DNA from 4 places in the Streptomyces ambofaciens ATCC 23877 genome. Region 4 is predicted to be linked to each of the others. Evidence: riboswitches for the same ligand, from Rfam matches in the RefSeq annotation. Region 4 holds a riboswitch; each other region holds the start of a gene.

Region 1 (2,990 bases), 4.5 Mb from region 4:
TCGCCCCCGACTCCGACCCGCCCATGTGGGTCATCCTGTCCGCGGGCATCGCCATCGCGCTCGGCACCTACCTCGGCGGCTGGCGCATCATCCGCACCATGGGCAAGGGGCTGACCGACCTCCAGCCGCAGCAGGGCTTCGCGGCGCAGACCAGTGCCGCCACGGTCATCCTGGCCTCCTCCCACCTCGGCTTCTCCCTCTCCACCACGCACTCGGTCTCCGGTGCGGTGATGGGCGCGGGCCTCGGCCGCAAGGGCGGCGTGGTGCGCTGGTCCACGGCCACCCGGATGTTCGTCGCCTGGGGCCTGACCCTGCCCGCCGCGGCCCTGGTCGCCGCGATCGCCGAGTGGGTCTGCGGCCTCGGTGACTGGGGCACCGGCCTCGTCCTGGTCTTCCTGATCGCCTCCAGCGCCGCCATCTGGAAGATCTCCCGGCGCGAGGTCGTCGACCACACCAACGTGATCGACGAGCCCGAGCCGTCCGGCGTGGTGACCACGGCGATGGCCGCCGTCTCCCCGCCGCCGACCGGGGTGACCGAGGAACTGGCCGCCGCCGTCCCGGCCGCCGCGCCCGACGCCAAGGCCCCCTCGGCCACCACCACCGTCTGAGCCCGCCCCCCGGGTACGAAGGAAGCGAACCTCCATGAGCATCGACTGGGCAGCTCTCGGCTCCGTCTTCGGGGTCAGCCTCGTGGCCACCGTGGTCCTGGTGGGCCTGTTCACCCTCGGCATCGTCGGCCTCTCCCGCCAGGAGCGGGCCACCGCCCAGGGCGGCTCCGCGGCCCTCGCGGTCACCGGCGCGTACGCGTGCTTCGCGGCCTGCGCGGCGGCGGTGGCGTACGGCATCTACCTGATCGTCGCCTGACGATCGCCGCACACCCGTGAGGCGGGGTGCGGGACGGACTCCAACCGTCCCGCACCCCGCCTCTTCCCGTGCCGGCGCACACCGCCCGTGTGTGGGCCTTCGCACACTCCCCCGCCGCAGGTCAACGCCAGGTTGACGGGTGTTCGCGGGCCGTGGTGGACTTCCGGAGCCAGTACGGCGGCAGGAGAGGAAGCCCGGTGCGAATCCGGCGCGGTCCCGCCACTGTGACCGGGGAGCTGATCCCCGGGAGCCAGGAACTCTCACCGCCGGTCTCTTCCAACCAGGGCGCGGACACCCTGAGTGAGGACGTATCGCCATGCGCGGCTGCTCCTGCAGGTACCCCGGCGGGTCCCGGTATCCCGGGCACTCCGCCCACCCCGGGTACTCCGCCCCTCCCGGCGACACCCGCTGCCCCGGTGACTCCGGCCACCCCGGTGACTCCGGGAACGCCGGTCCCACACCTCCCCGCCCCGCGGCCGGCTGAGCCGTGCGCGCCGAACGCGTCTTCGCGTACGGCGCCGCCGCCGGCCTTCTCGGCGACCTCCTCCTCGGCGATCCGCGCCGCGGGCACCCGGTCGCCGCGTTCGGCCGTGCCGCCGGTGCCGTGGAACGGGTGCTGTGGCGTGACCACCGGGGCCGGGGCGCGCTGCACACCGGCGTGTGCGCCGGTGGCGCCGTCGCCCTGGGGGCCGCCGCCGCACGCGCCGTACGCCGCTCCCCCGCCGCTTCCGTCGCGCTGACCGGCGCCGCCACCTGGGCCGTCGTCGGCGGGACCTCGCTCGCCCGGGAGGCCCGCTCGATCGGGCGGGCCCTGGAGGCCGGGGACGTCGAGACGGCCCGTGCGCGGCTGCCGCACCTGTGCGGACGGGATCCGCAGGCCCTGGACGCCGACGGAATCGCCCGGGCCGTCGTCGAGTCCGTCGCCGAGAACACCTCGGACGCGGTGGTGGGCGCCCTCGTGTGGGGCGCCGTCGCCGGAGTGCCCGGGCTCCTCGGCTTCCGGGCGGTGAACACCCTGGACGCCATGGTCGGCCACAAGTCCGCCCGGTACCGGCGCTACGGCTGGGCCTCGGCCCGGCTCGACGACCTCGCGGGCTGGCCCGGCGCCCGTCTGACCGCCGTCCTGGCCACCGTGGCCGGCGGCGACCCGCGGGGCGCCGTGCGGGCGTGGCGTGCCGACGCCGGACGGCATCCGAGCCCCAACGCGGGTCCCGTGGAGGCATCGTTCGCGGGCGCCCTCGGCGTGCGGCTCGGCGGCACGCTCTCCTACGGCGGGCGGGTGGAGCACCGGCCCGTCCTCAACGGGGCGGCCGGTCGCGCCGTCCTGGCCGGTTCCGGCGACATCGACCGGGCCGTCCGGCTCTCCCGGCGCGTGGGCTGGCTGGCGCTGGGCGTGTGCGCGGGCGCGCGGCTGCTCGCCCGCCGGGCACTCACGAAGGGACGTGACTCATGAGCGGTGGCCTCCTCGTCGCCGGTACCACCTCCGACGCCGGCAAGAGCGTCGTCACCGCCGGGATCTGCCGCTGGCTGGTGCGCCAGGGCGTCAAGGTGGCGCCGTTCAAGGCGCAGAACATGTCGCTGAACTCCTTCGTGACCCGCGAGGGCGCGGAGATCGGGCGGGCGCAGGCCATGCAGGCGCAGGCGTGCCGGGTGGAGCCCACCGCGCTGATGAACCCGGTGCTGCTGAAGCCGGGCGGGGAGCGCAGCAGCCAGGTCGTGCTGCTCGGCAAGCCGGTCGGTGAGATGAGCGCCCGCGGCTACCACGGCGGGCGGCAGCGGCAGTTGCTCGGCACGGTGCTGGACTGTCTGGCCGAGCTGCGGGGCACGTATGACGCGGTGATCTGCGAGGGGGCGGGCAGTCCGGCCGAGATCAACCTGCGCCGGACCGACATCGTGAACATGGGGATCGCCCGGGGCGCCGGGCTCCCCGTCGTGGTCGTCGGCGACATCGACCGCGGCGGCGTCTTCGCCTCCTTCTTCGGCACGGTGGCCCTGCTGTCGCCCGAGGACCAGGCGCTGGTCGCCGGGTTCCTCGTCAACAAGTTCCGGGGCGACGTGTCGCTGCTGGAGCCCGGCCTGGACATGCTCCACGGGCTCACCGGGCGGCGGACGTACGGCGTGCTGCC
Region 2 (2,990 bases), 1.2 Mb from region 4:
GGTGGAGCTGCCGCCGGCCACGGCGGGCACCTCGCACTGACCCCCTCCCTCAGGCGGGCCGTCGGAGAAATCCGGCGGCCCGCTGTCGTACCCGTCGGGCACACTCGGGGGCATGGACTTCGTGATCCGGCGTGCCACGGCCGAGGAGTACGACACCCTCGGTGAGATCACCGCGCGCGCCTACCTGGGCGACGGCCTCCTCGACTTCGGGGAGGACGACGCCTACCTCCACGAGCTGCGCGCCGTGGCCCGACGGGCGGCCGCCGCCGAGGTGCTGGTCGCCGCATCGGACGGCGGTGTGCTCGGTGGCGTCACCTTCGTGCCCCGCGGTGGCCCGATGGCCGACATCGCCCGTCCCGGCGAGGCCGAGATACGCATGCTCGCCGTCGCCCGCGAGGCGCGCGGACGCGGCGCCGGCGAGGCGCTGGTGCGGGCCTGCGTCGACCGCGCCCGGTCCGTGCCGGGCTGCGCGCGGGTCGTGCTGTCCACCCAGCGCACCATGCACGGCGCCCACCGCCTCTACGCGCGCCTGGGTTTCACCCGCACCCCGGAGCGCGACTGGAACCCCCTGCCGAAGCTGGACGACTTCACCCTGCTCACCTATGAACTGACGCTCTGACACCCTCCCGACACGCTCACGGACACAACATCTGGGGGTGCTGGCGGTGCCCGGCACAAGATGTATGCTCGTGCTCGCTGTCGCCGCAGGGGAATCCGGTGCGAATCCGGAACTGTCCCGCAACGGTGTACTTGTGCGTGTTCGCGTCTCCACGTGTCCGCGCACGGGCTTGAGTCCGAGGACCTGCCGACAGTGCGCCCGGCCGCCTTGGCCCGGGTGCCATGACGTCCGGGCCTCGTGGAGTGGGCCGGTGGACGCGACGCCGTGTGCGCTCGTGATTCCTCCTGCCCTCCGCCAGGCCCCGTGCCGAGCGAGGGAGTGCTCCACGTGACCATCGCGCCAGCCGATCCGGCTTCAGCGACCCCGGTGACGGCGACCGGGGAACCGGACGGCCCCGGTGCCGCGCTGCTGCGGACCCTGACCGTGCTGACCGCCGACCTCCCGGGCGCCGACCCCGGCCGGGTCGCCGCCGCCGCGCTGCGCGGCCGGTCCGCCCGCGCGGACGAGGCGGAGCTGCGCGAGCTCGCCACCGAGGCGGCGGCCGGGCTCATCTCGGAGGACCCCGTCTACTCCAGGCTGGCCGCCCGTCTGCTGACCATCGGCATCCGCGCCGAGGCCGCCTCCCAGGGGGTCGCCTCCTTCACCGAGTCGGTCGCCACCGGCCACCGCGAGGGGCTGATCGCCGACCGCACGGCCGCGTTCGTACGGCTGCACGCGGACCGCCTGGACGCGCTGATCGACCCGGCCGCCGACGACCGCTTCGGCTACTTCGGGCTGCGCACCCTGCACAGCCGCTACCTGCTCCGGCACCCGATCACCCGCAAGGTGGTCGAGACGCCCCAGTACTTCATGCTGCGTGTCGCCGCCGGGCTCGCCGAGGACGACACCGCCCGCGCGGCCGACGAGGTGGCCGCCCTCTACGGGCTGATGAGCCGCCTCGACTACCTGCCCTCCTCCCCCACCCTCTTCAACTCCGGCACCCGGCACGCCCAGATGTCGTCCTGCTACCTCCTCGACTCCCCCAAGGACGAGCTGGACTCCCTCTACGACCGCCTCCACCAGGTGGCCCGCCTCTCCAAGCACGCCGGCGGCATCGGCATCGCCTACTCCCGCATCCGCTCCCGCGGCTCCCTGATCCGCGGCACCAACGGCCACTCCAACGGCATCGTCCCGTTCCTGAAGACGCTGGACGCCTCGGTCGCCGCCGTGAACCAGGGCGGCCGGCGCAAGGGTGCGGCGGCGGTCTACCTGGAGACCTGGCACGCCGACATCGAGGAGTTCCTGGAGCTGCGGGACAACACCGGCGAGGACGCCCGCCGCACCCACAACCTGAACCTCGCCCACTGGGTGCCGGACGAGTTCATGCGCCGGGTGGACGCCGACGGGCAGTGGTCCCTGTTCTCGCCCGCCGACGTGCCCGAGCTGGTCGACCTGTGGGGCGCGGAGTTCGACGCCGCGTACCGCGAGGCGGAGGCGGCCGGACTGGCCCGCAGGACCCTCCCCGCCCGCGAGCTGTACGGACGCATGATGCGCACCCTCGCGCAGACCGGCAACGGCTGGATGACCTTCAAGGACACCGCCAACCGCACCGCCAACCAGACCGCCGAGCCGGGCCACGTGGTCCACTCCTCCAACCTCTGCACGGAGATCCTGGAGGTCACCGACGACGGGGAGACGGCGGTCTGCAACCTGGGCTCGGTCAACCTCGGCGCGTTCGTCGACGTCGCCGCGGGCGACCTCGACTGGGAGCGGCTGGACGCCACCGTCCGCACCGCCGTCACCTTCCTGGACCGGGTCGTCGACATCAACTTCTACCCGACCGAGCAGGCGGGCCGCTCCAACGCCCGCTGGCGACCGGTCGGCCTCGGCGCGATGGGCCTGCAGGACGTCTTCTTCCAGCTGCGCCTGCCCTTCGACTCCCCCGAGGCGAAGGCGCTCTCCACCCGCATCGCCGAGCGGATCATGCTCGCGGCCTACGAGACCTCCACCGACCTCGCCGAGCGCAACGGCCCGCTGCCGGCCTGGGAGAAGACCCGGACGGCCCGGGGCGTGCTGCACCCCGACCACTACGGGGTCGAGACCACCTGGCCGGAGCGCTGGGCGGCACTGCGCGAGCGCATGGCGACCACCGGACTGCGCAACTCCCTGCTCCTGGCGATCGCGCCGACCGCCACCATCGCCTCGATCGTGGGCGCCTACGAGTGCATCGAGCCGCAGGTGTCCAACCTCTTCAAGCGCGAGACGCTCTCCGGCGAGTTCCTCCAGGTCAACTCGTACCTGGTGGACGACCTCAAGCGGCTCGGCGTGTGGGACGCCCGCACCCGCGAGGCGCTGCGCGAGGCCAACGGCTCGGTGCAGGGCTTCTCCTGGA
Region 3 (2,990 bases), 360 kb from region 4:
TGGGGCATCGCGTTGGGCAGTCTGCGCGGAGGGCCGATCTTCCCGGCCGTACTGCTGGGCGCGGCCACGGCCGTCGCGTGTTCCGGTCTGCCGGGCTTCGGGGTGACGCCGGCCCTCGCCCTGGGCATCTCGGCCGCCGCGGCGGCGGTGACGGGACTGCCACTGGCCAGCGCGGTGCTGGCGGTCCTGCTGATGGGCAAGGACGCCCACGACCAGACGCCGCTGATCGTCATCGCGTCGGTCGTCGCCTTCGTCGTCGCCCAGTTGGTGCGCCGCACCGAACCGGCGGCGGCCGAGAGCCCGGGCGGGGGAACCGCACGGTGACGGAGCACCACCGGTCCGGCCCTCGGCGGCCCGGCCGTCCGCGGGCCGGCCCTCCCCGGACCGACCCCCCGCGGACCGCCTGGCGCACGGTGCGTCCCTGGCTGGTGCGGGCCGGCGTCACGGTGGCCGTGGTCGTGGCCTACTTCCTGCTCCCTCTCGACCACCTGGGCCCGCGGCGGCCCGTACTGAGCTGGGTGCTGTTCGCCCTCGCGCTCACCGTCGTGGCCGTGCTGCTGCTCCGGCAGATCCGCCACGTGTTCACCAACCGCCCGGACTCCCGGCCCGGTGCGGTCCTCTCCCTGCTGATCGTCCTGACCGTGCACATCTTCTCGGCCACCTACTACGCCCTCGCCAAGCACGAGGGCGAGTTCGTCGGCCTCAGCACCCGCGTCGACGCCCTGTACTTCACCATCGTCACGCTGGCGACCGTCGGGTACGGCGACATCACCCCGAGCGGCCAGGCGGCCCGCATCGTGACGGTCCTCCAGATCACGTACAGCTTCGTGTTCCTGACCGCAGCCGCGACCGCCCTCGCCCAGCGGCTGCGCGACATGGTGGTCCGGCGGACGGAGCGGGACCGGCGCGGCTGACGGGCACCGGGACGCGCGTGCGCCGACGCCACCTGCGTGAACGACGCGCGTCCGAGGACTGGAGGGCGGCTTGTCACCGCCCCTTCGGGAGCACTACTGTCGCCACGCCTTGGTGAACGGGAAATCCGGTGTGATGCCGGTGCGGCCCTCGCCACTGTGAATCGGGAAGTCCGGCTCCGGCCCTCGCGGGCAGCCACTGGGTCCTAGGACCCGGGAAGGCGGAGCACGGGCGGTGGTACCCGTAAGCCAGGAGACCGGCCAAGGCGCGTCGTCCATCCACGAGGTGCTGGAGAGGGTCTGCTGAGCCATGCACATAGCCGAGGGCTTTCTGCCTCCGGCGCACGCGATCGCCTGGGGTGTCGCGTCCGCGCCGTTCGTCGTCCACGGAGTACGGTCACTCACCCGTGAGGTCAGGGAACACCCGGAGAGCACCTTGCTCCTCGGGGCGTCCGGAGCCTTCACGTTCGTGCTGTCGGCCCTGAAGCTGCCGTCCGTCACCGGGAGTTGTTCGCACCCGACCGGCACGGGGCTCGGCGCCGTCCTGTTCCGGCCGCCGATCATGGCGGTGCTGGGCACCATCACCCTGCTCTTCCAGGCGCTGCTGCTCGCGCACGGCGGGCTGACCACGCTCGGTGCCAACGTCTTCTCGATGGCGATCGCCGGTCCCTGGGCCGGCTACGCCGTCTACCGGGTGCTGCGCCGCTCCGGCGTGCCGCTGATGGTCACGGTGTTCTTCGGCGCCTTCGTCGCCGACCTGACCACCTACTGCGTCACCAGCGTCCAGCTGGCGCTCGCCTTCCCGGACCCGGGCAGCGGCTTCCTGGGCGCCCTCGGCAAGTTCGGGTCCATCTTCGCCGTCACGCAGATCCCGCTGGCGGTGAGCGAGGGCCTGCTCACGGTCGTCGTCATGCGGCTGCTGGTGCAGTCCAGCAAGGGAGAACTGACCCGGCTCGGTGTGCTGTCGAGGCCGGCCGGAGCCGACGACGGGACCGGGGCCGGCAAGGTCGCGTCCGGCGAGCAGGAGGAGGTGGTGGCCCGATGAGCCGCAACGCGAAGATCAACGCCCTGCTGCTGCTCGCCGTCGCCGCGCTCGCGGTGCTGCCGCTGGTGCTGGGGCTCGGCGATCACAAGGAGGAGCCGTTCGCCGGGGCGGACGCGGAGGCGGAGACGGCGATCACCGAGATCGAGCCGGACTACGAGCCGTGGTTCTCGCCGCTGTACGAGCCGCCGTCCGGGGAGATCGAGTCGGCGCTGTTCGCCGTGCAGGCCGCGCTCGGCGCGGGTGTGCTGGCCTACTACTTCGGGCTGCGCCGGGGCCGGCGGCAGGGCGAGGAACGGGCGGTGGCGACGGCTGGGCGGGACGCGCCCGAAGGGGACTGAGTGCTGCCGATCGACGCGGCGGCGCACAGCAGCAGGTGGCGCCGCCGGCATCCCGTGGACAAGGCCGTGCTCGGGCTCGGCCTGACCGTGCTCGCCGTCTCGCTGCCGCCCTGGCCGGGCGCGGCACTGGTGCTGGTGGCGGCGCTCGTCGTGCTGCTCGGCCCGGCGGGCGTGCCCCGGCGCCGGCTGTGGCGGGCGTACCGGGTGCCGCTGGGTTTCTGCGTGACGGGGGCGCTGCCGCTGCTGGTGCGGGTCGGGGGGCCGGACGGGTTCCTGACATGGGCGGACGGCGGGCCGGTGCGCGCCGGTGAGCTGATGCTGCGGACCTCGGCGGCCTCCCTCGGGGTGCTGCTGTTCGCGTTCACCACCCCGATGTCCGACCTGCTGCCCCGCCTGGTGCGGGCCGGGGTGCCCGCGCCGGTGGTGGACGTCGCTCTGGTGACGTACCGCATGAGTTTCCTGCTGCTGGACTCCGTGCGCCGGATCCGCGAGGCGCAGGCGGCGCGGCTGGGCCACACCGGCCGGGCCGCCGCGTGGCGCTCCCTCGGCGGGCTCGGCGCCACGGCCTTCGTACGGGCCTTCGACCGGGCGGCGCGGCTCCAGTCCGGTCTCGCGGGGCGCGGTTACGACGGCACGCTGCGGGTCCTGGTGCCCGAGGCCCGTGTCTCGGTGCCCTTCACGGCGGCGAGCCTCGCG
Region 4 (2,990 bases):
CGTCCAGCACGATGGTCTCCCGGGCCCGCGACCAGTCCGGTTCCCGCTGGTCGGCACCCAGCGCGTGCGTCACGATGCCCCACACCTCGCCGGGCGGCACCTGGACGGAGCCGATCGCAAGGCCCGCCGTGGCGGAGACGAGCAGCAGGGCGGTGAGTACGAGCAGCGTGACCGCCCATCTCGTACGGCCCGCCCCTGGCTCGCCGGACTTCCGCGGCCGCACCGTCCGCTCGTCGTACGGCCCGGTGGCGGTCTGGGTCACCGGAAGCTCTCGGGGTGCAGCCCGCGAGCCAGATCCTCGACCGCGTAGGCCGAGCGGATGCCGACCAGCGTGGCGGTCAGCGGCAGGACGACGAACCGCTTGTTCCTGACGGCCGGTACGTCGGCGAGCGCGGGCTGGGAGAGCAGGAACCTCTTCTTCTCCTCGACGCTGCCGGCACCGGCGTAGTCGTAGAGGGCGATGACTTCCGGCCTGCGCTCGACGACCTGCTCCCAGGAGACGTCACCGAAGACGTCGTCGAGGTCGGCGAAGACGTTCGTGCCGCCGGCCGACCGGATCAGCTCGGTGCCCAGGCTCCTGCCGCCCGCGGTGAAGGCGCTCTTGTCGCCGCTGTCGTAGACGAAGACGGACACCTCGGGCTCGCCCTCGACCTGGCCGGCGGCCTCGTCGACGCGGCCTTCGAGATCGGCGACCAGTGCGTCGGCCCGGTCCGGGACACCGAAGATCTCGCCGATGGTGCGGATCTCGTCGTAGGTGTCCTTCATCGTCACCCGCTTCCTGCCGCAGTACTCGCGGTTGAGGTAGGTGTCGATGCCGGCGTCGGTGAACGCCGTGCGGGAGCGGCCCTCGTTCTCGGCGAAGGCGCTGCCGTAGCCGCCGTAGACGAAGTCGGGTTCGGCCTCCAGGATCCTCTCGAACGACGGCTCCCTCTCCGCCAGTTCGGGGATCGCCTCGTAGTCCTTCCGCAGCTCGGGCAGGACGGCGGAGTCGGGGAAGGCCGTGCCGACCATGCGGTCCTTCAGGCCGAGGGCGAGCATGAGCTCCGCCGGGTGCTGGTGGATGGTGACCACCCGCGCCGGAGGCTCGTCGTACGTCGTCCTCACACCGCAGTTGTCGATGGTGACCGGGAAGCCCGCGGGTACGGCCGTGGAGGCCTTCGCGTCCCCACCGCTCCCGTCGGACGACGCACCGCAGCCGGCGGTCAGCAGCACTGAGGAGAGAGCCATGGCAGCGGCCGTGGCACGGAGGAACACCCGTGTGCGGGCAGGGTCGAACAGCTGGGACACGTGAAGCCTCCTGGAGTCCGCGCTCCTTGGGACGGGCCCGCGACGGACCAGTGTCCTGACTCCCGGATCGACGTTCCCCCCGCCTTCCCGCGCGGTGCGCAGTGGCATGTCGGAGGGGCGCTCCCCGGTCACAGTGGCGGGACCGTGCCGGATTCGCACCGGCTTCCTGTCTCCCGTCGCGGCGATGACCAGGTGATCCTACGTTTCCCCGAGCCGCCGGCAAAGGGCGTGCGGACCCGGCCGCACGCCCCGCTCCTCCCTCAGGCCTCACGGACCGCCCGAAGCACCAGCCGCTCGGCGTTCTCGTCGTAGGGGCGTCCGTCGAACCCGCCGAAGACCTCCACGCGGCCGAACCCCGCCTCCTCGGCCATCCGCCGCAGCTCCACCGCGCTGTACACGAACCAGGTCAGGGTGGCCCGCGTCACCCGTTCGCCCCGGACCAGCACCCAGTCGCTGCGCAGCCGCGCCCACTCGTCCAGCACGGTGTCGGTCTGCACCATCAGGTCCTCGCCCCGGCGCACCACCTTGGGCGGGGTGACCCTGCGCGCCAGGAGCTCCTTCCCGGCGAGGTCCAGGACGAGCGTGCCGCCGGGTGCCAGGCAGGTGTGCATGGTGCGCAGCACGCGGGCGTTGTCGGCGGGATCCTCGAAGTACCCGAAGGAGGTGAACATGTTGAGGACGACGTCGAAGCCGCCCGGCGCCTCGTACTCGCGGGCGTCGGCCCGCACGTACGTCACGTCGGCACCGGCGTCGGCCGACCGCTTGCGCGCGCGGTCCAGCATGGCCGGGCTCAGGTCGACTCCGGTCACGCGGTGACCGCGGCGGGCGAGCGGCACGGTGAACACCCCCGGCCCGCAGCACAGGTCGAGCACGCGTGACCCCCCGGCGAGGGCGAGCAGGGGAGAGGTGTCCAGCAGCTCCTCGGCCTGCTCGTAGCGCTGCTCGGAGAAGAGGAAGTCGTGGAACTCGGTCCAGAAGTCATCGTCCTGGAATCCGCCCGTCCGTGTCATCGCGCGTCAGTGCTCCTTCATGGTCGCCGTCGGGGGCAGGGCGCCGCGCCGTGCGGTGGCGCAGCGTGAGCAGCAGAAGGGGAAGCAGCGCACACTGGGCGGCCGCCAGCAGCCAGAACCAGCCGGTGTGCCCGGCCCGTTCGCCGAGGCCGTACACCTGCCCGCCCAGCACGCCGCTCGCGCAGGCACCCAGGCCCGCGGCGAGCCGCTGCTGGCCGAAGACCACGGCGTCGGAGCGCGGGCTGCGGCGCAGTGCCTCCAGGTCGTTCTTGAGGAACAGCACGATGTCCCCGAGGGTGATCAGCGCGCCGCCCGCCAGCAGTGCCGCCCGGGTACCGGCCGCCAGCACGGCCAGGCCCGCGGCGAGGCCCGTGAAGCCGACCGCGAGGGCGAGGGCGTACGGCATGCGCCGGATCAGGCCGGACGCGAGCGGCTGCACGACGATGACCAGCGTGAAGCAGAGCAGCAGCACCACGCTGTAGAACGCGCTGGAGGCACGCTCGACGGCGTACACCGCCAGGAAGTGCTGGAAGTGGAAGTACAGGTAGAAGGCGAGCGCGTTGGCGGCGAACGGCAGGAGCGCCACGCCCGCCAGGAGACTTTGGGGAGCCGTTCCCTTCGATCCGGTGGGGTGGTCCCCGTCGGTTCCGGGGAGCCGCGCGTGTCCCGCCGTGACCGCGAGGAACAGCGCCG

The links. Region 4 has a riboswitch for cobalamin ahead of SAM23877_RS28490 (ABC transporter substrate-binding protein). Riboswitches for the same ligand answer to the same signal wherever they lie in the genome.
Region 1: it holds a riboswitch for cobalamin, as region 4 does, so the genes downstream of both, SAM23877_RS08950 (cobalamin biosynthesis protein) here and SAM23877_RS28490 (ABC transporter substrate-binding protein) in region 4, are expected to answer to the same signal.
Region 2: it holds a riboswitch for cobalamin, as region 4 does, so the genes downstream of both, SAM23877_RS23780 (ribonucleoside-diphosphate reductase subunit alpha) here and SAM23877_RS28490 (ABC transporter substrate-binding protein) in region 4, are expected to answer to the same signal.
Region 3: it holds a riboswitch for cobalamin, as region 4 does, so the genes downstream of both, SAM23877_RS26950 (energy-coupling factor ABC transporter permease) here and SAM23877_RS28490 (ABC transporter substrate-binding protein) in region 4, are expected to answer to the same signal.

The regions. Positions count from the first base shown of each region.
Region 1 covers NZ_CP012382.1:1,979,456-1,982,445, forward strand. Annotated here, with positions in the region: gene SAM23877_RS08940 (inorganic phosphate transporter) at 1-608, shown strand, start outside; gene SAM23877_RS08945 (hypothetical protein) at 643-864, shown strand; cobalamin riboswitch at 1,004-1,143, shown strand; gene SAM23877_RS08950 (cobalamin biosynthesis protein) at 1,352-2,317, shown strand; gene SAM23877_RS08955 (cobyric acid synthase) at 2,314-2,990, shown strand, end outside.
Region 2 covers NZ_CP012382.1:5,317,336-5,320,325, reverse strand. Annotated here, with positions in the region: gene mctP (monocarboxylate uptake permease MctP) at 1-40, shown strand, start outside; gene SAM23877_RS23785 (GNAT family N-acetyltransferase) at 113-619, shown strand; cobalamin riboswitch at 647-824, shown strand; gene SAM23877_RS23780 (ribonucleoside-diphosphate reductase subunit alpha) at 947-2,990, shown strand, end outside.
Region 3 covers NZ_CP012382.1:6,132,361-6,135,350, reverse strand. Annotated here, with positions in the region: gene SAM23877_RS26960 (chloride channel protein) at 1-324, shown strand, start outside; gene SAM23877_RS26955 (potassium channel family protein) at 321-914, shown strand; cobalamin riboswitch at 1,008-1,191, shown strand; gene SAM23877_RS26950 (energy-coupling factor ABC transporter permease) at 1,222-1,956, shown strand; gene SAM23877_RS26945 (energy-coupling factor ABC transporter substrate-binding protein) at 1,953-2,294, shown strand; gene cbiQ (cobalt ECF transporter T component CbiQ) at 2,295-2,990, shown strand, end outside.
Region 4 covers NZ_CP012382.1:6,495,693-6,498,682, forward strand. Annotated here, with positions in the region: gene SAM23877_RS28485 (FecCD family ABC transporter permease) at 1-262, opposite strand, end outside; gene SAM23877_RS28490 (ABC transporter substrate-binding protein) at 259-1,227, opposite strand; cobalamin riboswitch at 1,316-1,493, opposite strand; gene SAM23877_RS28495 (class I SAM-dependent methyltransferase) at 1,548-2,297, opposite strand; gene SAM23877_RS28500 (MFS transporter) at 2,266-2,990, opposite strand, start outside.